Regions from separate parts of the Caballeronia sp. LZ029 genome, predicted to be linked through region 2. Evidence: riboswitches for the same ligand, from Rfam matches in the RefSeq annotation. Region 2 holds a riboswitch; the other holds the start of a gene.

Region 1 (11,334 bases), on a different contig from region 2:
GGAACGCGCCGGTCATGACGAGCGTCGCGGCCATCGAAAGCAACACGGCGACGCCCGCCGGAAACACGCGCAGCGCCAGGAGATAGACGAGCGCCGCAACGCCGCCGACCATCGCGCCGACGAGCGGAAAGTAACGCGCCGCCGCGTTCAGATATTCGCGCTCGAAGCCGACCCAGCGCGGCACCGGCACGCGCGTGAAATAGCCGAGCGCCGTGAAGAAGTAGCGCAGTTCGTCGAGCGGTCGCATCAATCGGCTTTGTTCGACACACCCGCCGACTCGAAGCTCGCCATCTCGTCGATGAACGCGACGGCCGCGCGCAGGATCGGCAAAGCGAGCGCCGCGCCCGTGCCTTCGCCGAGCCGGAGATCGAGTTCCAGCAGCGGCGCGGCATCGAAATGCGCGAGCATACGCCGATGCCCGGTTTCGTTCGACGCATGCGCGAACACGCAGTAATCGAGCACCTCGGGCGCGATCTTCGCGGCCACCAGCAACGCCGATGTCGCGATGAATCCATCGACGAGAATCGTCATGCCTTCGCATGCGGCGGCGAGATACGCGCCCGCGATCATCGCGATCTCGAAACCGCCGAAGGTCGCGAGCGTGTCGATCGCATCGCCTTCATTGCGATGCAGCGCGAGCGCGCGGCCGAGCACATCGCGCTTGTGCGCGAGACCGTGGTCGTCGAGGCCCGTGCCGCGCCCGACGCATTCGTCGATCGGCAGATCGCACAGACGGCTCATCAGACACGCCGCCGCCGACGTATTCGCGATGCCCATCTCGCCGAAGCCGATCACGTTCGTGCCGAGCGACGCGTGATGCCGCACGCGCGCAGCGCCCCGCGCGATGCCTTCGAGCGCGGTCTCGCGCGACATCGCAGGCTCCTGCGCGAAGTTGCGCGTGCCGAGCCCGAGCGACAGACGTTCGTATCCGTGATCGATCGGAATCGGTGTCGCGACGCCCGCATCGACGACTTCCAGCGACATGCCGACCGAGCGCGACAGCGCGTTGATCGCCGCGCCGCCCGTCAGAAAATTCGCGACCATCTGCGCCGTCACTTCCTGCGGAAACGAACTCACGCCCTCTTTCGCGATGCCGTGATCGCCCGCGAACACGATCATCGCGGGACGTTCGATGCGCGGCTTCGTCGTGCGCTGGATCAGGCCCATTTGCAGCGCGAGAGATTCGAGCCGCCCGAGACTGCCGGGCGGCTTCGTCTTCATGTCGATGATGCGGCGCAGTTCAGCTTCGAGCGCGCGGTCGAGTGCGCGGGGCAACGGGATGTCGTTGAGCGTGGACATCGAAATTCCTTCAAGGGCGATGAATGGAAGGCACGAGCGCTTCATGCTCGCCGTCGCGAATCAGCGCGAGCGGATAGCCGAATGCCGCGCTCGCGCGTTCGGGCGTGAGGACATCGGTGACGAGGCCCGCGTGCGCGCCGCCGTGACCGTCAAGCAGCAGCGCGTGCGTCGCGAAACGGCGCGCGAGATTCAGATCGTGGCACGAGAAGATTACGGTGCGCTTGTGCTCGCGCGCGGCGTCGCGCAACGCGTGCAGACAGTCGATCTGATGATGCAGGTCGAGATGCGAAAGCGGTTCGTCGAGCAACAGGCACGGCGCGTTCTGGCACAGCACGGCGGCCAGCGCGACGCGCTGGCGTTCGCCGCCCGAGAGCGTCAGCACGTCGCGCGCGGCGAAGGACGCGAGACCGAGCGTTTCCAGTGCCGCGCGCGCCGCGTTGCGGTCGTCTTCGTTCTCCCAGCCCCAGCCGGTGAGATACGGAAGGCGGTTGAGCAGCACGGTGTCGAGCACGGTCGCGCTGAAGGCGTCGTGCGTGGCTTGCGGCATCAACGCGCGTCGACGTGCGAGGTCAGCCGCGCGCCATGCTGCGAGCGCGCGGCCGTCGAGCGACACGCGGCCCGATGCGGGTTTCGCGAGACCGGCGAGCACGTTGATGAGCGTCGTCTTGCCCGCGCCGTTCGGCCCGGCGATGCACCATACTTCGCCCGCCGCGATCGTCTGCGTGAGACCGCCGATGAGCGTGCGCGCGCCCGCGCGAAGCACGATGGCATCGAGTTGCAGGCTCATCGCGGTCTCCGCAGGAGCATCCACAGGAACATCGGCACGCCGATCAACGCCGTCACGACGCCCACCGGCAATTGCGCGGGCGCGATCACGGTGCGCGCGGCGAGATCGGCGGCCATCACGGCGAGGCCGCCCGCGAGCGCGGCGGCGGGCACGAGCATGCGCTGATCGTTGCCGAACGCAAGGCGCAGCAGATGCGGCACGACGAGCCCGACGAAGCCGATGGTCCCCGCCGTCGTCACGGCGGCCGCCGCGGCGATCGATGCGACGAGATACACACGCAGGCGCAAACGCTCGACCGGCACGCCGAGCGCACGCGCGATGGCATCGCCGCGCAGCAGCACGTTCAGTTGCGGCGCGACCGGAACGATCGCGACGAGCGCGACAGCGAGCGCGATCAACGCCGGCCACGGCGCCGCCGCGCCGTTGAGATCGCCCGTCAGCCAGAAGATCATGCCGCGCAGCCGGTTCTCGGGCGCGATGCTCAGAATCAGCGTGATCAGCGCGCCCCATCCCGACGCGATCACGACGCCCGTCAGCAGGAGTCTCGGCGACGCATCCTGTCCGCTTTGCCAAAGGTCCTTGCGCGCGAGTCCGAGCACGACGACGATCGATGCGAACGCGCCCGCGCACGCTGCGATATCGACGCCCCACCACGGCACCGATGCGAGCATCGCGGCAAGCGCGAACGTCGCCGCGCCGCCGGACACGCCGAGCACGTACGGTTCCGCGAGCGGATTCCTCAGCAGCACTTGCAGCAGCGCGCCGGCCGTCGCGAGCAGCGCACCCGTTGCGAAGCCCGCGAGCGCGCGCGGCAAACGTAGTGTGAGCACGATCTCATCGGCGATATCGGGTGTCGCGGCGTTCGCGTGAAAGAGCGCGCCGAGCGCACGCGATACGGGCAACGTCACGCTGCCCGTCATCAGCGACGCCACGAGCACGACGAACGTCGCGACGCCGAGCGCGATCCAGATCGCGGCCGCGCGGCTCGCGTTCATCGCGTGCGGACGCGCAAGCCGCTCAGGCGCGTGGCTCACGACGGATGCCAGCCCAACGTGATGTACGCGCTGCGCCGTGGCGTGTTGTACGAGTACGCGAGTTCATAGTCCTTGTCGAACAGATTGTCGATGCGCGCCGTGACATACCACGACTTCGAGATGTCGTAGCGCGCCGAAAGATTCACGATGCCATACCCCGCGAGCGTCGAATCGTAGTCGCTGCGTTGCCCGCTCACGATCCACTCGCCGCCGACACGCCAGCGCCCGATCGTGCGATGCGCCGTGAGCGTCGCGAAACGCCGCGCGCGCCGCGTCAGATCCTCGTGATTCGTCTCGTCGACGGGATTCTGGAACGTGACGCCCGCGCGCACGTCGGTTGCGCCGACGTGTCCCGCCCACGATCCCTCGATGCCCTGCACCTTCGCCCGCCCGACGTTCTGCGCGACATAGTAGAAACCGCCGTCGGACACATAGTCGATCAGATTCGAATAGCGCGTCTGGAACAGCGTCACGCGCGCGACGCCGAGCGCATTCGATGCGTACTGCAATGCCGCCTCGACCGAATGGCTGCGCTCCGGCTGAATCGACGGGTTGCCGCTGAACGGATAGTAGAGGTCGTCGAAACTCGGCGCGCGAAACGATGCCGCATAGCTCGCGCTCGCCTTCCAGTGCGCATCGAAGTTATACGCGTAGCCCAGATAGTAGCTGTTCGCGCCGCCGAAATCGGAATACTGGTCGTGACGCAGATTCGCCTGCAATTCGCTCGCGCCGATGTGGCCCACGTAGCCCGCGAACACCGAATTCACGTGACGATCGGGCGCAGTGAGCTGATCGGAATCGAGCGTCTGATCGAGATGCTCGTAACCGAAGAGCAGCTTGTGCGCGTCGCTGATTTTGAAGTCGTTCTGCCACGTGTATTGACGGTTCTCCGAATTGAAGCGGTTCGTATAGACGCCGTTCTGCTCGATGTTCGCGCGGTCCTGTCCCTGCGCGATCGTGAAGTGCGTGGTCCAGTCGCCGGTGATTTTGCCGTTCGCGAACACCGACGCCGAGCGCACGCGATCGTGCGATTCGTTGATATCGGTCGGCAGGCCGTAGGCATCGTCGAAACTGCTGATGCCGTTCGATTGCAGGAAGCGCACGCCCGCGTCCCACTTGTCGCTGAACTGGTGGCGCAGCGTCGCCGCGACGCTCTCGTTCAGATAGCCGTTCGCGTTCGGATTCGCGCCGGGCGCGATATTCGGATCGATCGACGAAAAGCCGTCGGTCTTCTCGCGCGAGACGTTCAGGCTGAAGGTCGTGCGGCCGTCCTTGTCGAGCGCGCCGCTCACGCCCGCCGACTGACGCTGCGTGTGATAGCTGCCGTATTCGGCTTCGAAGTTGAAGCGCGGCGGATGCGGCTCGCCTTCCTTCGTGAAGATCTGCACGACGCCGCCGATCGCATTCGAGCCGTACAACGCCGACACATTGCCGTTCACGACCTCGACGCGCCCGATCTGATCGAGCATCAGTTGCGATAGCTGCGCCGCGCCGAGCGACGCCGATTCGACGCGCACGCCATCGATCAAAACGAGCGATTGCGAGGACGCCGCGCCGCGTATGTAGAGACCCGACGTCGCGCCCGGTCCGCCGTTGCGCGTGATCTGCACGCCGGGCGCGAGCGCGATGAGGCCGAGCGCATCGTCGGCGTTGGCGTCGGCGATGTCCTGTTCATCGAACACCGATGTCTGCGGGATCGATTCGGCGAGCGGCTGCGGCGCGCGCGTCGCGGTGACGACGACAGGAGCAAGCGCTTGCGAAGCGTCATCGGCGGCATGTGCGGCGCCGGCGAGCGGCAAACCGATGACCGCGGCAACGAGCGCGCCATGACGAGAGCGGCCGTTCTTGAGGGCGGCCTGTGGCAATACCATGAATGAAGTGTCCGTTTCGCGTGAGCGCGACCCCGCTCCCCGCGAGGACGATGCGCGACGAACGCACCGCGCGATCAGCGCCGATGCGTCGAACTCTGGCCGGTATCCGGGCTGGCGATGAATCGTCTCGCCTTCCCGCGCATCGTGCGCAGTGGCGTCGACACGTTTCTTGCAGTCGATTCGGGCAATGAACCCTGTGTGATGAAAATCCACACGCTCGCGCTGCAAAAACGCGCATGAGACGACTTGCAACTTGCGTTGCGGTCGCTTACCGTTGCGGGGGCAGCACAGGTTGGCTCGTCCCAGGTTGGTCCCGGTCGGACTTCGGAGACTTCGCTCCCTGTTTCCCGTTTGACTGCATCCGCGAGATCCGCGAATGCGAGCACCAAAAAGTGCGGCAAGTGTAGGAGCGCGTGTTGGGGCCGTCAAGAAAACGGCGCGGACAGTTGGGCGCGGCACATGACGAATCGAACGAGAATCGGCCGGCCTGTCCTCACGAGCCATCAACAGCGCTCGCGTTTTCTGCACACGAATGCATGTCGACATGCGCTTGATTCGAAGGATTAAGCGCAAGATCGCATGTTGTTACGTCTCGAAACGAGACAATTATCGGAAGCTCCGTTGAACCGCGCTAAAATGCGAGGTCTTTAGAGGACGCAGCACATGCTCAACGAACTCGAATCACTGTCAGGAAATATCGGCCGGCTGATCCAGATCAGCGAGCGCCACAATCAGGCGCGCCAGGCGCTGCAAGACCAACTCGAACAACTGCGCGCCGACTATGCGAACGTGCAGGCCGAGCTTGCGCAAGTGCGTGAAGAGCGCGATACGCTGCAATCCGAACGCGATTCGCTCTCCGCGAAAATCGACGACGCGCAAGTTCGCCTCAACGCGATTCTCGAAAAGCTGCCGCGCGCGAAAACCGGGCAGCATGACGAAGCCGACAATCAACTCGATCTCCTCGAAGCCGATTCCCCGGAAGCACATGAAGCGGAATTGCACGGCGAGCATCATCAAGGAGAGAAGGCATGACGACCACGCAGATCGAAGTCTCCATTCTCGGGCAGCCGTATCGCCTCGCGTGCTCGCCGGAAACGGAAGGCGCATTGCGCGAAGCAGTCGCACGCGTCGATGCCGAGATGAACAAGGTGCGCAACGCAAGCAACGTGCGCGGCACGGATCGCATCGCGGTGATGGCAGCGCTTTCGCTGGCGTCGGAATTGCTTAAGTTGCAGGACAGCGTGCGTCACGGCGAGGCCTTCCCCGCCGAGGAAATCCGTCGCACGATGCATTCGATGAACGAGCAACTCGGCGCCGTCATCGCGCAATACGAAGTGCAGTGAGATGTCTGTGCGTCGAGTCAATCGGCGCGCAATGTCAATCGAAAAAAGAAACTGCGGCGGGGCTGCGAAAGGCAAACGATTGGTGTAGAGTGACGTTTCCCTGCCTGGTGCGCCAAGGTCATATATTCCTTGAACCAATGTCACATTGGCACGGTTGCGGAACCTTGCAGCACGGGCGCGCGCGTCGCTAGTCCGATGTACCCGAAGTGTTGCTTACCGCGACAAATCTTGAACCCAGGTTCAGGATGCCGGCCTAGCGGCCGTGGCGGGGACCTATCTAAAGAACGGCATCGGTTTTTCCGGTGCCGTTTTCATTTGCATCGTCGATTCCGCATAACGAACAATCATGCGCTACTGGCTGATGAAGTCCGAACCGGACGAGGCGAGCATCGATCACCTCGCGCACGCGCCGAAAAAAACCTTGCCGTGGACGGGCGTGCGCAACTATCAGGCGCGCAACTTCATGCGCGATCAGATGCAGATCGGCGACGGCGTACTCTTCTATCATTCAAGCTGCCCCGAGCCGGGCATCGCGGGCATCGCGAAAGTGTGCTCGACGGCGTATCCCGATCCCACGCAGTTCGATCCGAAGAGCGATTACTACGATCCCAAGTCCACGCAGGAAGCGCCGCGCTGGATGCTCGTAGATGTCAAGTTCGTGAAGAAGACCGCGCTGATTCCGCTCGCCGCGTTGCGTGAACACGAGGCGCTCGCGGACATGCAGGTGCTCGCGCGCGGCAATCGCCTGTCGATCACGCCGGTGACCGAAGCGCAGTGGCGCTTTATTACCGAACAACTCGTCTAACAAGGAACTTACGACACGAAGGCCGCGACTAAATCCCGTCGCGAATCACGCGATATCCCGCGTTCGGAGTCCTTCGATGATCAACAAGAAAACCGCTGCCGCACTCGCGCTCCTCGCGATGTCGGGCGCAGCGTTCACCCTTTCTCAAACGGCCGCCGCGCAGACGGTGATTACCCAGCCGCAACCTTCGGGCGTGCTTTCTCTTTCGGCGCAGGCGAGCGCGCAAGTGCCGCAGGATGTCGTCAACATCACGCTCTTCTACGAGCAGGAAGCGGCCGATCCCTCGTCGCTGACCGCGACGCTCAATCAGCGCGCCGAGGCCGCATTGCGCGAAGCCAAGGGCGTCGAGGGCGTGACCGCGAAGAGCGGCTCGTTCACCGTGTATCCATCCACCGATCGCGACGGCAAGATCTCCGCGTGGCGCGGCCGCACGGAGGTCGTGCTCGAATCGCACGACTTCGCGGCGGCGTCGAAGCTCGCGGGCAAGATGAGTTCGTCGATGCAGGTGGGCAGCGTCGGATTCTCGCTGTCGCCCGAGGCGCAGCGCGCGGCCGAGCAGAAGCTCGTCACGCAGGCCATCGATTCCTTCCGCAAGCAGGCGCAAACCGCCGCGCAAGGCTTCGGCTACAGCAATTTCACGATTCGGGAAGTGAACGTCGGACACAGCGGCGTGCAGCCGCGTCCGGTCATGATGATGCAATCGCGCGCAATGAGCGCCGATGCGAAAATGGCCGCGCCGATCGCGATGGAAGCCGGCACGACGACGGTGACCGTCGACGTGTCCGGTTCCGTGCAGATGGGGCGTTGAATCGATGCGGGGCGCGCGCCCCGCATTGCTCAGGCTTTCGCCGATTCGGGCGGCAGGCGCAGATTGCGCTTGTACGCCCACACCATCATCAGCACGCCCGCGACGATCATCGGCAGCGAGAGCCATTGGCCCATCGAGAGGCCGAGCGCGAGAAGGCCGAGATAGTCGTCCGGCTCACGCGCGAATTCCACGGTGAAGCGCGCCAGTCCATAGCCGATCAGAAACAGCGCCGAAATCGCGCCAACAGGACGCTGCTTGCGCGAAAACGTCCAGATCACGATGAACAGCACGAGCCCTTCGAGCGCGATCTCGTACAACTGCGACGGATGACGCGGCAGCATGTGATAGCGCTGGAAGACTTCGGTGAGATGGTATTGCGCGTCGAGCTGCGGATTTTTCGCGAGCCAGATGGCGTCGTCGTTCGTCGAGCTCTGGAAGAGCATCGCCCACGGCGCGTTCGGGTCCGTCACGCGGCCCCACAGCTCACCGTTGATGAAGTTGCCGAGACGCCCCGCCGCGAGGCCGAGCGGCACCATCGGCGCGACGAAATCCGTCACCTGGAGCCAGGTGCGCTTGCGGTGATACGCGAACAGCACCATCGCGAGCGTCACGCCGAGAAAGCCGCCGTGGAACGACATCCCGCCTTCCCAGACCTTGAAGATATCGAGCGGATGCGCCGCGTAATAGCTCGCCTTGTAGAAAACCACGTAGCCGATGCGCCCGCCGAGAATCGTGCCGAGCACGCCGTAAAACAGCATGTCGTCGATGTCTTTCACGGTCCAGCCTTGCGCGGCCACGTAAGGCAGGCGCAGACGCAGGCGGCCGATGACGATGGCCGATACAAACGCCACCAGATACATGAGGCCGTACCAGCGCACGGCGAGCGGTCCGAGATGAATCGCGATGGGATCGAAATTGGGATGTATGAGCATTCTGATGTGGGAGCTAGAGCGAACTACAAGGGCGAATCATACAGAACCCGCGCTTTCGGCCCGCGAACGGACGATCTCGATGAACCCGGCGAGCACCGGGCTCACTTCCGCCGCGCGCCATACGAGGCCTGTCTCGACGAGCATCGCCGACGCGTTCAGCGGCCGCAGAGGACGATACACGACGCCCGTGCGCCGCAGATGACGCAGCGAATGCGGCACGAGCGCGACGCCCATCCCGGCGGACACGAGGCTCACGATGGTCTGCATCTGGATCGCCTCCTGCCCGATACGCGGCGTGAGGCCGGCCGCGCCGTAGCAGCCCATGATGATGTCATACAAACCCGGCGCGAGACGCCTCGGAAAGACGACGAGCGGCGCGGCGGCGAGATCGTGCAGATCGACGGGCGTGTCGGCCCATTCGTCGGCGCCCTGCCCCAGTTGTAGCGCGGCATCGGCGGACATCGCGATGACGAGCGGCTCGCGCGCCACCGCCACATACGAGAGCGACGTGGCATGACGCGGCGGCAGCGGCGGAATCACGAGACCCGCGTCGATGCGCCCGGCGACGAGTTCCTCGATCTGCACGTCGCTCGTCGCCTCGGTCAGTTGCAGTCGCACGCCGGGATAGCGCGCGCCGAAATCGCGCAGCAGCGCCGGCAACAGGCCGTAATCGGCTGTGGAGACGAACGCGAGCGACAGCACGCCCGCCTCGCCGCGCGCGAGCGACTGCGCGAGCGGACGCAGCGTATCGGCGGACGCGAGCAGGCGGCGCACTTCCGGCAGCAGATCCTTGCCGACGGGCGTGAGCTCGACGGTCCGTTTCGTGCGCACGAAAAGCGCGACGCCGAGCGCCTCTTCCAGCGCGCGGATCGCCTTCGAGAGCGGCGGCTGCGTCATCGCGAGACGCGCGGCGGCGCGGCCGAAGTGCATCTCTTCGGCGACCGTCACGAAGTAGCGCAACAGCCGCAACTCGATGGGCGGATTTCTCTGCTCCATTGATATCTTTTGCGACCTAATAAGCCTTGAATAATATATTGGACAGACACATAGCGGGAGTTGCATTCTTGCTGCACTAGAGCAAAAACATCCCCTCAAGGAGCACATCATGGCCTTCAATCGCCGCTCGAAGCACATCACCCAGGGCGTCGCGCGCTCGCCCAATCGTTCGATGTATTACGCGCTCGGCTACAAGGAGGAAGACTTCGACAAGCCGATGATCGGCGTCGCGAACGGGCATTCGACCATTACGCCGTGCAACGCCGGCCTGCAGCGCTTGGCGGACGCGGCCATCGAAGCGATCAAAAAGTCTGATGCGAATCCGCAGATTTTCGGCACGCCGACGATCTCCGACGGCATGTCGATGGGCACCGAAGGCATGAAGTACTCGCTCGTCTCGCGCGAGGTGATCGCGGACTGCGTCGAGACCGCGGTGCAGGGCCAGTGGATGGACGGCGTCGTCGTGATCGGCGGCTGCGACAAGAACATGCCGGGCGGCATGATCGGCATGGCGCGCATGAACGTGCCGTCGATCTACGTGTACGGCGGCACGATCCGCCCCGGCAACTGGAAGGGCCGCGATCTGACGATCGTGTCGTCGTTCGAGGCGGTCGGCGAATTCACGGCGGGCCGGATGTCGGAAGAGGATTTCAAGGGCGTCGAGAAGAACGCGTGCCCGTCGACCGGCTCGTGCGGCGGCATGTACACCGCCAACACGATGAGTTCGTCGTTTGAGGCGCTCGGCATGTCGCTGATGTATTCGTCGACGATGGCGAATCCGGATCAGGAGAAGGTCGATTCCGCCGCGGAGTCGGCGCGCGTGCTCGTCGAGGCGGTGAAGAAGGACCTGAAGCCGCGCGACATCATCACGAAGAAATCGATCGAAAACGCGGTCGCGCTCATCATGGCGACGGGCGGCTCGACCAACGCCGTGCTGCATTTTCTGGCGATCGCGCATGCGGCGGAAGTGGAATGGAGCATCGACGACTTCGAGCGCATGCGCAAGAAAGTGCCGGTGATCTGCGATCTGAAGCCGTCGGGCCAGTACGTCGCCACCGATCTGCACAAGGCCGGCGGCATCCCGCAAGTGCTGCGGATCCTGCTCGATGCGGGCCTTCTGCACGGCGACTGCATGACGATCACGGGGCGCACGATCGCGGAAGAACTGAAGGACGTGCCGAGCAAACCGCGTGCGGATCAGAAGGTCATCTTCCCGATCGAGCAGGCGCTTTACAAGGAAGGGCATCTGGCGATCCTGCGCGGCAATCTCGCGGAAGACGGCGCGGTCGCGAAGATCAGCGGCCTGAAGAATCCGGTCATCACCGGCCCCGCGCGCGTGTTCGAGGACGAGCAAAGCGCGATGGACGCCATTCTCGCCGACAAGATCAAGCCCGGCGATATTCTCGTGCTGCGCTATCTCGGCCCGGTCGGCGGCCCAGGCATGCCGGAGATGCTCGCG
Region 2 (11,334 bases):
CGGCACGCTCGTGCCGGGACTCTATGCGCGCGTGAAAGTGGGCGGGGGCACGCCGCACCCGGCCGTGCTCGTGGAAGACGAAGCCATCGGCACCGATCAGGACAAAAAGTACGTGATGGTCGTCGACAAGGACAACCGCGTGCAGTACCGCGAAGTGACGATCGGTCAGACGCATGAAGGTCTGCGTGTCATTTCGAAGGGCCTGCAGCCGGGCGAGCGCATCGTCGTCAATGGCTTGCAACGCGTGCGTCCCAACGACGTGATCAAGGCCAACAACGTCGCGATGAACGATAGCGACGCTGCACCCGCGCCCGCCGTGAAGACGGCATCCACGCAGTGATGCGCGTCATCCGCAACAGACAGAATCCGTCATGAACATATCCAAATTTTTCATCGATCGTCCGATCTTCGCGGGCGTGCTATCGGTGGTCGTGCTGCTCGCGGGCATCATCGCGATGTTCAAGCTGCCGATCTCCGAGTATCCGGAAGTCGTGCCGCCTTCGGTCGTCGTGCATGCGCAGTATCCCGGCGCGAACCCGAAGGTGATCGCGGAGACTGTGGCCTCGCCGCTGGAAGAGCAGATCAACGGCGTCGAGGACATGCTCTACATGCAGTCGCAAGCCAATAGCGACGGCAACCTCACGACCACGGTCACGTTCAAGCTCGGCACCGATCCCGACAAGAACACGCAGCTCGTGCAGAACCGCGTGAACCAGGCATTGCCGCGTCTGCCGAAGGACGTGCAGCGTCTGGGCGTAACGACGATCAAGTCATCGCCGACATTGACGATGGTGGTTCACCTGAACTCGCCCAACGGCCGCTACGACATGACGTATCTGCGCAACTACGCGCTGATCAACGTGAAGGACCGGCTCGAACGTATCGCGGGCGTGGGTGAAGTGCAGTTGTGGGGATCGGGCGATTACTCGATGCGCGTATGGCTCGATCCGCAAAAGGTCGCGCAGCGTGGCATGACGGCGACCGATGTCGTCAACGCGATCCGCGAGCAGAACGTGCAGGTCGCGGCCGGCGTGATCGGCGGTTCGCCGACGCTGCCGAACGTGCCGCTGCAACTGAACGTGAATGCGCGCGGCCGCCTGCAGAACGAGTCGGAGTTCCGCGACATCGTGCTGAAGACGTCGCCGGATGGCGCGGTGACGCATCTCTCCGATGTGGCGCGCGTCGAACTCGCGGCATCGGAATATGGCTTGCGCTCGTTGCTCGACAACAAGTCGGCGGTGGCGATCGCGATCAATCAGCAGCCGGGCGCGAACTCGCTGCAGATCTCCGACGAAGTCCGCAAGACGATGAAGGAGCTGAAGGCCGACATGCCGGCGGGCCTCGAATATCAGATCGTCTATGACCCGACGCAGTTCGTGCGTTCGAGTATCGAAGCGGTGATCCACACGCTCGCGGAAGCGATCGCGCTGGTGGTGCTCGTGGTGATCGTGTTCCTGCAAACATGGCGCGCGTCGATCATTCCGTTGCTCGCGGTGCCGGTATCGATCGTCGGTACGTTCTCGCTGCTGCTCGCGTTCGGCTTCTCGATCAACGCGTTGTCATTGTTCGGGATGGTGCTCGCGATCGGTATCGTCGTCGACGATGCGATCGTGGTCGTCGAGAACGTGGAGCGCAACATCGAGTCGGGGTTATCGGCGAGAGACGCGACATATCAGGCGATGCGAGAGGTGAGCGGGCCGATCATCGCGATCGCGCTGACGCTGGTCGCCGTGTTCGTGCCGCTCGCGTTCATGTCGGGTCTCACTGGCCAGTTCTACAAGCAGTTCGCGATGACCATCGCCATCTCGACGGTGATCTCCGCATTCAACTCGCTGACGCTGTCGCCCGCACTCGCCGCCATGCTGCTGAAGGGCCACGACGAGCCGAAGGACTGGCTCACGCGAGGCATGGACCGCGTGTTCGGCGGCTTCTTCCGCGGCTTCAACAAGGTCTTCCATCGCGGCTCGGATGCGTACGGCAAGGGCGTGAAGAGCGTCATCAATCGCAAGGCAGTGATGATGGCCGTGTATGCCGTGCTCCTCGCCGGCGCCGTGCTGATGGGCAAGGTCGTGCCGGGCGGTTTCGTGCCCGCGCAGGACAAGGAGTATCTGATCAGCTTCGCGCAACTGCCGAACGGTGCATCGCTCGACCGCACCGAAGGCGTGATCCGTCAGATGTCGGATATCGCGCTCAAGCAGCCGGGCGTGGAAAGCGCCGTGGAGTTTCCGGGCTTGTCGGTGAACGGCTTCACCAACTCGTCGAGCGCGGGCATCGTGTTCGTCACGTTGAAGCCCTTCAAGGAGCGCGTGCATGACAAGGCGTTGTCCGCGAATGCCATCGCGGGCGCGCTGAATCAGAAATACGCGGGCATCAAGGGTTCGTTCATCGCCGTGTTCCCGCCGCCGCCGGTGCTGGGTCTCGGCACGCTCGGCGGCTTCAAGATGCAGCTCGAGGATCGCGGCGCGCTCGGCTATGCGGCACTCGCCGATGCAACCCAGGCGTTCATCAAGCGCGCATCGCAGACGCCCGAACTCGGACCGACGTTCTCCAGCTATCAGATCAACGTGCCGCAGTTGAATGTCGATCTGGATCGCGTGAAGGCGAAGCAACTCGGCGTCTCCGTGACCGACGTGTTCGACACGATGCAGGTCTATCTCGGCTCGCTCTACGTGAACGACTTCAATCGCTTTGGACGCGTGTATCAGGTGCGCGTGCAGGCGGATGCGCCGTTCCGTGCGAATCCGGAAGACATCGGCTTGCTGAAGACGCGCAACGCGAACGGCGACATGGTGCCTTTGTCGTCGCTCGTGAAGGTCACGCCGACGTATGGCCCCGAGATGGTCGTGCGCTACAACGGCTACACCGCGGCGGATATCAACGGCGGGCCGGCTCCGGGTTATTCGTCGGGGCAGGCGCAGGCGGCGGCGGAACGCATCGCGGCGGAAGTGCTGCCGCGCGGGATCAAGTTCGAATGGACCGATCTCACGTATCAGCAGATCCTCGCGGGCAACGCGGCGCTGTGGGTGTTCCCGATCAGCGTGCTGCTCGTGTTCCTCGTGCTCGCCGCGCTGTACGAAAGCCTGACGCTGCCGCTCGCGGTGATCATGATCGTGCCGATGAGCATTCTGTCCGCGCTGCTCGGCGTATGGCTCACCGATGGCGACAACAACATCTTCACGCAGATCGGTTTGATGGTGCTGGTGGGCTTGTCGGCGAAGAACGCGATCCTGATCGTCGAGTTCGCACGCGAGCTGGAGATGCAGGGACGCTCCATCGTGCAGGCCGCGATCGAAGCGAGCCGGCTGCGTCTGCGCCCGATTTTGATGACGTCCATCGCGTTCATCATGGGTGTGGTGCCGCTCGTGCTGTCGACGGGCGCGGGCTCGGAGATGCGTCACGCAATGGGCATCGCGGTGTTCTTCGGCATGCTGGGTGTGACGCTCTTCGGTCTGATGCTGACGCCGGTGTTCTACGTGATCCTGCGCAAGCTCTCTCGCACCGAGCACGTGACGGACAAGCACGGCTCGCATCCGCAGATGCGCGGTATCGGTGCCTCCTACGAGGCGCAATGAGGTCGATGATGAATAAGCTACATGTTTTATCGAGTCTGATGGCCACGCTGTTGCTGGTGGCGGGCTGCTCGCTCGCGCCCACTTACGAGAAGCCAGACGTCAACGCGCCGTCCGCATACAAGGAAACGCCGCAAAAGACGCTCGACGCATCGGAAGCGGGCACGTGGAAGACGGCACAGCCGTCGGAAGAGATGATGCGCGGCGAATGGTGGACGATCTTCGACGACGCCGCGCTCAACGATCTGGAAAAGCAGGCGCAGGACGCGAACCAGAACCTGAAGGCAGCGGCGGCGCGCGTGAAGGAAGCGCGCGCGATCAACCAGACGGCGCGCGCAGGTCTCTTCCCGACGCTCGATGCGGGCTTCGGCCCGACGCGCGAGAAGTTCTCGCCGGCGTCGCAATTCCTGCCCCCCGATGGCAACGTGCCCGCGCAGACGCTGTGGCGCGCGCAGGCGAGCGCATCGTATGAAGTGGATCTGTTCGGCCGCGTGGCGGACTCGGTGCGGGCCGCGAACGCCGACACGGAGCAGAGCGAAGCATTGTTCCGCTCGGTGCAGCTCGCGTTGCAGGCGGACGTCGCGCAGAACTACTTCAATCTGCGCGAACTCGATGCCGAGTCGGATGTCTTCACGCGCACCGTGCAGTTGCGCGAGGAAGCGCTGAAGCTCGTGCAACGCCGCTACACCGAAGGCGATATCAGCGAGCTCGATGTTGCGCGCGCGAAGTCGGAACTCGCGACGGCGCGCTCGGATGCGATGACGGTGCAACGTCTGCGCGCGGCATCGGAACATAGTCTCGCCGTGCTGCTCGGCAAGGCGCCCGCCGAGTTCTCGGTGGCCGCGAACCCGCTCAAGCCGGTGACGGTGCGCGTGCCGCCGGGGCTGCCATCGGCGCTGCTCGAACGTCGTCCCGATGTCGCGTCGGCGGAACGCGCGATGGCGGCGGCGAATTCGCGCATCGGCGTGGCGAAGGCGGCGTTCTTCCCGTCGCTGACGCTGACGGGCTCGGGCGGCTTCGAATCCGCGACGCTCGGCGATCTCTTCAAGTGGTCGAGCCGCACATTCCTGCTCGGGCCGTTCGCGGGCACGGCGCTGAATATCCCGATCTTCGATGGCGGCCGTCGCAAGGGCAATCTCGCGAATGCGCGTGCGGTGTATGAAGAGGACGTCGCGAGCTATCGTCAGCAGGTGTTGGTTGCGTTCCGCGAGGTCGAGGACAACCTGTCGGATCTGCGCATCCTCGAAGACCAGACGGCGACCCAGGACGATGCCGTGAAAGCGTCGGTGCGCGCCGCGCAGCTTTCGCGCACGCAGTACACCGAAGGCGCGGTGAATTACCTCGACGTGATCGACGCGGAGCGCACCGTGTTGCAGACGCAGCGCGCGTCGGTGCAGTTGCGAGGCACGCAGGCGGTATCGACGGTGAATCTGATCCGCGCATTGGGCGGCGGCTGGGGCGATGCGAAGCCTACGCCGGTGCCTGAGCCGAGTCTCGCTCAGAAGTGACGTGAACATGGCCCTGCACTGCGCAGGGCCTTTTCGTTAGTGCGCCCGCTGAAAAGAAAGCTCGACGAGACAAGCCCGATTGTTCGTCTCACGGAACATATGTCTTCACCTTCCGAGCGTTTATCCGCAGGGCTCCAATCCTTAAAATTCTATTCATGGGATAGGGAGCCGAAGATGAAAGACTTGATCGCAAAACAACTGTATCAGCCGGCGGTGGTGCTGCCACTGCTGCTGTTGACGCGCCTGATGGTCACGCTCGACTTCAATCTCGCGCAAGTGATGTTCGTGATGATGCTCAAGGGTTCGCAGCACGCATATCAATTCGCGCTGCGCCACACCGTGGCGCGTCAGCGCAGCAATGTCGCCGTGAAGCATGTCCCGTGCAACAACTGCTGCTGACGCACGCCGCGTCATCGAACCTCAATAGATTTCGGGAACGTACATTTCATCCGGCACCGGCTGGCGCAGATAATCGGGGTTGAACACGCGATCGGGCAGTTCGATAGGCTGGTGCTCGATCTCGTGATACGGCACCTGGCTCAACAGGTGATGAATGCAGTTCAGGCGCGCACGCTTCTTGTCGACGGCCTGCACGACCCACCACGGCGCTTCGGGAATGTGCGTGCGCTGGAGCATGACTTCCTTGGCCGCCGTGTACGCCTCCCAGCGGCGGCGGCTTTCCAGATCCATCGGGCTCAGCTTCCATTGCTTGAGCGGATCTTCGATACGCGCCTCGAAGCGCACTTCCTGTTCGTCGTCGGTGATCGAGAACCAGTACTTGACGATCTGGATGCCACTGCGCACCAGCATCTTCTCGAACTCGGGAACCGAGCGGAAAAATTCCTCATACTCTTCGTCGGTGCAGAAGTTCATCACGCGCTCGACGCCCGCGCGGTTGTACCAGCTTCGATCGAACAGCACGATTTCGCCCGCCGCGGGCAAGTGCGAGACATATCGCTGGAAATACCACTGCGTGCGTTCGCGATTGTTCGGCGCGGGGAGCGCCGCCACGCGGCACACGCGCGGATTCAACCGCTGCGTAATGCGCTTGATCGCGCCGCCTTTGCCCGCCGCGTCGCGTCCCTCGAACAGCACGACGAGTCGATGCCCCTTGTTCACGACCCAGTCCTGCAGCTTCACGAGTTCGCCCTGCAGACGGAACAGCTCGCGGAAATAGGTCTTGCGCAAGACCCGCTCTTCTTCCGAGAAGGTCGATTCGCCGTCCAGGAAGCGATCGTCGACCTCCATCTCGAACTCTTCGTCATAGCTGTCGATGATGTCGGCGTGGAAGCGGCGCTGTTTTTCCGTCTGATTCATGAAGGGCTCCGTGGGCGTTCTTGGGCTGCCGTCGTCATGATGACCGGTCGGCGTGGGCCGCGCGATTATGACGGTATTCGATGGCAGTCATATGACAACGGCCGATTCAGGCATTGTAGAAAGCGGCGCGCGCAGGCTCAAATCCGGTTGGCCGCTTTGTGACAAGGCGCCGCGCGCCGTTAGAATGTTCCGGCATTTCGATGGCATGCCGATGGCACAGTCAACCGCACCTCAACATCCACAGCGAGCGAACACGATGACCGCAACGATCCAGAGTTTCGACGAAGCCCAAACCGCGCGCCTCGTGCCTTATGACCGGCTCGTGGACACGCTCGCCGCGACGATGCTCGATTACGCGGCCGGCCGCATCGTGAGTCCGGAGCGCATGGTCGTGCCGATCGAGGGCGGCGTCATGCTGTCGATGCCCGCGAGCGCCGCCGATATCGCAATGCACAAGCTCGTGAACGTGTGCGCCGGCAATGGCGCGCGCGGCCTGCCGACGATTCACGGTCAGGTCACCGCATACGACGCCGCGACAGGCGTGCCGCAATTCATGCTCGACGGTCCCACCGTGACGGGGCGGCGCACGGCATCGGTGTCGATGCTCGCGATCCGCGCGCTTCACGCCGCCGCGCCGCGCGAAGTGCTCGTGATCGGCACGGGCAAGCAGGCGGCGTATCACGTCGAGGCGCTCGCCGCCGTTTATCCGGATGCGCGCATTCGCGTGCAGGGCTCGCGTCCCGGACGCGCGCGCGAGTTTTGCGCCGCGCACGCGTCGGCTTCGGGCAATCTCGCCGCGCTCGACGACGCCGCTATCCCCGATTCGATCGATATCGTCATCGCCGCGACCACGAGCAAGACGCCCGTCTACACGATGCCCGCGCGTGAGGGGCGGCTCGTGATCGGCGTGGGCGCCTTCACCGCCGATGCCGCCGAGATCGCCGCCGCGACCGTCCACGCGAGCGAGCTTTATGTCGATGACCTCGCGGGCGCGCGTCACGAAGCGGGAGACTTCATTCTCGCGGGCGTCGACTGGAACGCGGTGCATGCGCTCGCCGAAGCGCTCGCCGCGCCGAAGAAGGCCGAGCGTCCCGTAATGTTCAAATCGGTCGGCTGCGCGGCGTGGGATCTCGCGACATGTCGCGTCGCACGCGCGGTTTTGTCGGAGGAAAACGGCGCGCCCTGAAAGTTCGGTTGGAACGGTACTTGCTGACGGTTTGCTTAATGATAGAGGCGCAACGGCGTCACGAGATAAACGGCGCAGGCCATGCGCCAAAGCAATCGAGCCAGCGAACTGACCCATGAAAAGTCGATACGACAGCAAGTGGCACCCGTGGATTCCGGCGCACGACGACGGTGGCGAAGGTGCGGGCGCAAACCGAAAGGCGCTTCCGCACGCAAGCGCCTCGCCCCCCGCGGCTTACTTCATCTCCGTGCTGGAGCTTGCAACAGGCGAAAAACTCGGCAGCGACGAGCGGGTGCGCGCCGTCGCGATGCTCGAATCGCAATTCGGCGAGGGCCGGCCGCGCACGCTGAAAGAAGCGGTCCGTATTTGCGCCGCGGCGATCGATTCATCGACATTGCAGCGCATGGCGCGCGGCGCAAAGGCCTGAAAAAGGTCCGATAAAACGACGAATCCGAAGCGCGCTTTTTTCACACGCTTGTAAAACGCGCGTGTTCGCCGAAAAACGCGCGATCGTTCGAGCGCGCGCGTCGGCCTGTCATTTGACGGTCTGAATCACTTCGAAGCCTTCGAACTCCGGATGTCCGAGATAAAGCTGGCGTGTTTCGCCGCCGGCATTCCGATGCGCCGCGCGAAACGCGTCCGAGCGCGTCCAGTCCTCGAAAGCCGCCTGATTCGCCCAGATCGTATGGCTCGAATACAGGACGTGATCGTCCTTCACCGGGCCCTTGAGCAGATGAAACTCGACGAAACCCGGCACGTCCTTGAGATGCGTGTCGCGACTGGTCCAGAGGCGTTCGAAATCCGTCTCGGCGCCGGGCACGATCTTGAAGCGGTTCATGGCGATATACATGTCGATGCGTTTCCTTAACCGTAGAATCAAAAATTAAAACGATTAGCCGCGCTCCAGTTCGACGAGCGTCGTGAAGCCGCCGAAGAACATGCGCTGAGGGTCGAATGGCGGCTCGCCTGACTCCATCATCGACTTGAGGCGCGGGTCTTCCATCACTTTCGCATTGACGCTGTCGCGCTGCTCGCGCGACTCGTAGACGATATACGAGAACACGACGGTCTCGCCTTCCTTCTGTTGCACGCTCTGCGGAAACGACGTGAGCTTGCCGGGCTTGACGTCGTCGGCGATGGTCTCCACGAATTGCAGCGCGCCATGCTCCATCCAGATCTTGCCGGCGGCTTCGGCCATGGTGCGGTAGGCGTCGATCTTGTCGATCGGCACGGGTACGACGAATCCATCCACGTAGTGCGCCATCTGAGTCTCCTGAATCGGTTCGAAAGCGGACCGCGCATGCGATGCGCTGCTCGTTTGAGCGATTCGTAAGCAATGAAGTTCAGGCCGGCTGATGTGGCAATTCGGCCGTCCATGCTTCGGCCGCCGACGCGCGTTTGAGCACCGTGGTCGAGAGCGGCGCGAAGTTCATCCCGTACACGGATTCGAGCGGCATGCCGAGCGTATGCGCGAGCGCCACTTTCACGACGATCGCGTGCGTGACGACGATGCAGCGCTCGCACGCATTCAGGCCATCGATGAACTCCAGCCCCTGCGCGACGCGCACGGCGAGCATCGCGATGCTCTCGCCGCCATGCCCGCGCGCCTGCGGATCGGCGAGCCATGCGGCGACATGCTCCGGCTCGCGTTCGCCGGTTTCGCGTATCGACTGCCCGCGCCAGCGGCCATAGTCGAGGTCGTCGAACGCCGGAACGATGTCGAATGCATCCGCGAACCATGCTGCCGTCTGCCGTGCCACGGGCGCGGGGCCTGAAATCACGCGCGTATGGTCTTGCGGCCCCGCGAGGAGCGGCGCGAGCCGCGAGTGCCCGTCGTGCTCGGCGAGCTCGTCGCCGTTGGGAAAGTGGCCGGTTTTCATCGCACGCGTGGCCGCGTGACACAACAGAATGAGTTCCAAGGGATCGCCGGGCTATTCGGAATCGTTTTACTTTGCCGCCGATCATCATAGAATGGCAAGCTTGCAGTGCGAGGAAGCCGGTGCAAACCCGGCACGGTCGCGCCACTGTATGCGTTCGTCAGCGTGAAAGCGTTGCGCCGCGAGTCAGACCCCGCTGCAAGCTCTTCGTCAATCGGGACGCGCTTTTCCCTGGAGAACCATCATGAACGCTTCCAACACGCCGGTCTTTTCCGCTCCGGTTTCCCCGTCGCTCGACGCACCCGTGCCCATCCCGGTGCGCGAAGTGCTGCCGTGGGCCGTCTTCATCGGCCTTCTTTTGCTGATCGCCATTTATTTCGTCGGCGCGGAGCAGGGCGCAACGTCGATTTTCTCGGGCATGTACGTCCACGAATTCGTTCACGACGGCCGGCATCTGCTCGGCTTTCCGTGCCACTGAGGACGCGTCATGATTCGCACTTTGCTGATACGCGGCATGATCGCGGGGCTGGTCGCGGGCCTGATCGGCTTCGGCTTCGCGCGTGCGTTCGGCGAGCCGTCGGTGGCGCGCGCCATCGCGTTCGAGGAACAGCACGAGCATGCGCAAGCCGCGCATGAGCACGAACACGAGCAGGCCGACGCCGCGACTGGCGCCGCGCATTCGCACGATCACGGCGACGAGGAACTCGTCTCACGCGATACCCAAGCGGGCCTCGGCCTCCTGACGGGCGTGGCGGTGTTCGGCACCGCGCTGGGCGGTCTTTTCTCGCTCGTGTTCGCGTTCGCCTACGGGCGGCTCGGCGCATTGCGCGCGCGCGGCACGTCGGCGCTGCTGGCGTTGTTCGGCTTCGTGAGCGTCGCCATCGTGCCGTTCCTCAAGTATCCGCCGAATCCGCCGGCGGTCGGCAATGCCGAAACCATCGGGCCGCGCACGGCGCTCTTCTTCGGCATGGTGGCCATTTCCATCGCGGCGGCGGTGTTCGCCGTGTGGCTGCGGCGGCGCATGGCGGCGCAACATGACGGCTGGAACGCGACGCTCATCGCAGCGGCCGCGTATATCGTCGTGATCGTGGTGGCGCAGGTCGCGCTGCCGCGCATCGATGAAGTGCCTGCCGATTTCTCGGCTTCGCTCTTGTGGAACTTCCGGCTGGCCGCGATCGGCATTCAGGCGCTGATCTGGACGACGCTCGGTCTCGTGTTCGGCGCACTCGCCGCGCGTGAACTGGAGCGGCCGGCTATCAGGAGAATGGCCGCGGCTTGACCGGCTTATCCGGCCCGATCACGCGGCTCACTTCGCGCTTGCCGCACGCCGCGCGAGCAATGCGTCGAACAGATCGAGCTTCGCGGCATCGTCCATCGATCTGAAGGTCTTGATCTCTTCGCGGCTTCTGAAGCAGCCGAGGCATAAGCCCGTTTCGGGATCGAGCTTGCATACGTCGGTGCATGGCGAGCCGATCGGTTCCTGCGTCTTGGCGCGCTCGATCGTGAAGGCGAGATCGAGCGGCGTGCGGATGTCTTGCGTGGTCGTCATAGTGATTCGCCGCGAAAGAGCGCGGCGGCAGCGGCCGGATTCGACGGCCAGTAAGCGTGCATGTAGGTGGCCGTCACCGGACCGTGCCGATAAAGCGCTTCGCCCGATGTGCCTGTGGTCGCGTGCTTCGCTTCGAGGACGGCCTGCATCGGCGTGTGCAGCGTCGAGTAATGGAAGGTGTGGCCCGTCATCGCGCCGTGCATCGTGTCGATGCGCTGCATCGCGAGGCGCGACAGCTTGCGTTGCATCGCGGCATCGCCGGGGAGAATGCCGAGCATTGCGTGCCGCGTGCCTTCGATGTCCGTCAGCGTGTCGAGCAGATAGAGCA

Evidence for each region. Region 2 has a riboswitch for cobalamin ahead of QCE73_RS30595 (CbtB-domain containing protein). Riboswitches for the same ligand answer to the same signal wherever they lie in the genome.
Region 1: linked by a shared signal. The riboswitch ahead of QCE73_RS03310 (TonB-dependent receptor domain-containing protein) and the one ahead of QCE73_RS30595 (CbtB-domain containing protein) in region 2 are both predicted to bind cobalamin.

Annotation. Positions count from the first base shown of each region.
Region 1 is NZ_JARUXO010000001.1:706,766-718,099, reverse strand. Features, by position in the region: gene QCE73_RS03330 (adenosylcobinamide-GDP ribazoletransferase) at 1-247, opposite strand, end outside; gene cobT (nicotinate-nucleotide--dimethylbenzimidazole phosphoribosyltransferase) at 247-1,299, opposite strand; gene QCE73_RS03320 (ABC transporter ATP-binding protein) at 1,310-2,086, opposite strand; gene QCE73_RS03315 (iron ABC transporter permease) at 2,083-3,081, opposite strand; gene QCE73_RS03310 (TonB-dependent receptor domain-containing protein) at 3,117-4,991, opposite strand; cobalamin riboswitch at 5,071-5,396, opposite strand; gene QCE73_RS03305 (ATPase) at 5,655-6,023, shown strand; gene QCE73_RS03300 (cell division protein ZapA) at 6,020-6,334, shown strand; RNA gene ssrS (6S RNA) at 6,429-6,610, shown strand; gene QCE73_RS03290 (EVE domain-containing protein) at 6,681-7,139, shown strand; gene QCE73_RS03285 (SIMPL domain-containing protein) at 7,216-7,947, shown strand; gene lgt (prolipoprotein diacylglyceryl transferase) at 7,977-8,879, opposite strand; gene QCE73_RS03275 (LysR family transcriptional regulator) at 8,916-9,875, opposite strand; gene ilvD (dihydroxy-acid dehydratase) at 9,985-11,334, shown strand, end outside.
Region 2 is NZ_JARUXO010000004.1:993,132-1,004,465, reverse strand. Features, by position in the region: gene QCE73_RS30645 (efflux RND transporter periplasmic adaptor subunit) at 1-340, shown strand, start outside; gene QCE73_RS30640 (efflux RND transporter permease subunit) at 372-3,572, shown strand; gene QCE73_RS30635 (efflux transporter outer membrane subunit) at 3,578-5,077, shown strand; gene QCE73_RS30630 (hypothetical protein) at 5,252-5,476, shown strand; gene ppk2 (polyphosphate kinase 2) at 5,498-6,394, opposite strand; gene lhpI (bifunctional Delta(1)-pyrroline-2-carboxylate/Delta(1)-piperideine-2-carboxylate reductase) at 6,651-7,580, shown strand; gene QCE73_RS30615 (hypothetical protein) at 7,696-8,007, shown strand; gene QCE73_RS30610 (antibiotic biosynthesis monooxygenase) at 8,116-8,430, opposite strand; gene QCE73_RS30605 (DUF1428 domain-containing protein) at 8,473-8,844, opposite strand; gene QCE73_RS30600 (histidine phosphatase family protein) at 8,924-9,499, opposite strand; cobalamin riboswitch at 9,547-9,673, shown strand; gene QCE73_RS30595 (CbtB-domain containing protein) at 9,702-9,935, shown strand; gene QCE73_RS30590 (CbtA family protein) at 9,945-10,736, shown strand; gene QCE73_RS30585 (DUF1289 domain-containing protein) at 10,764-11,006, opposite strand; gene QCE73_RS30580 (cobyrinate a,c-diamide synthase) at 11,003-11,334, opposite strand, start outside.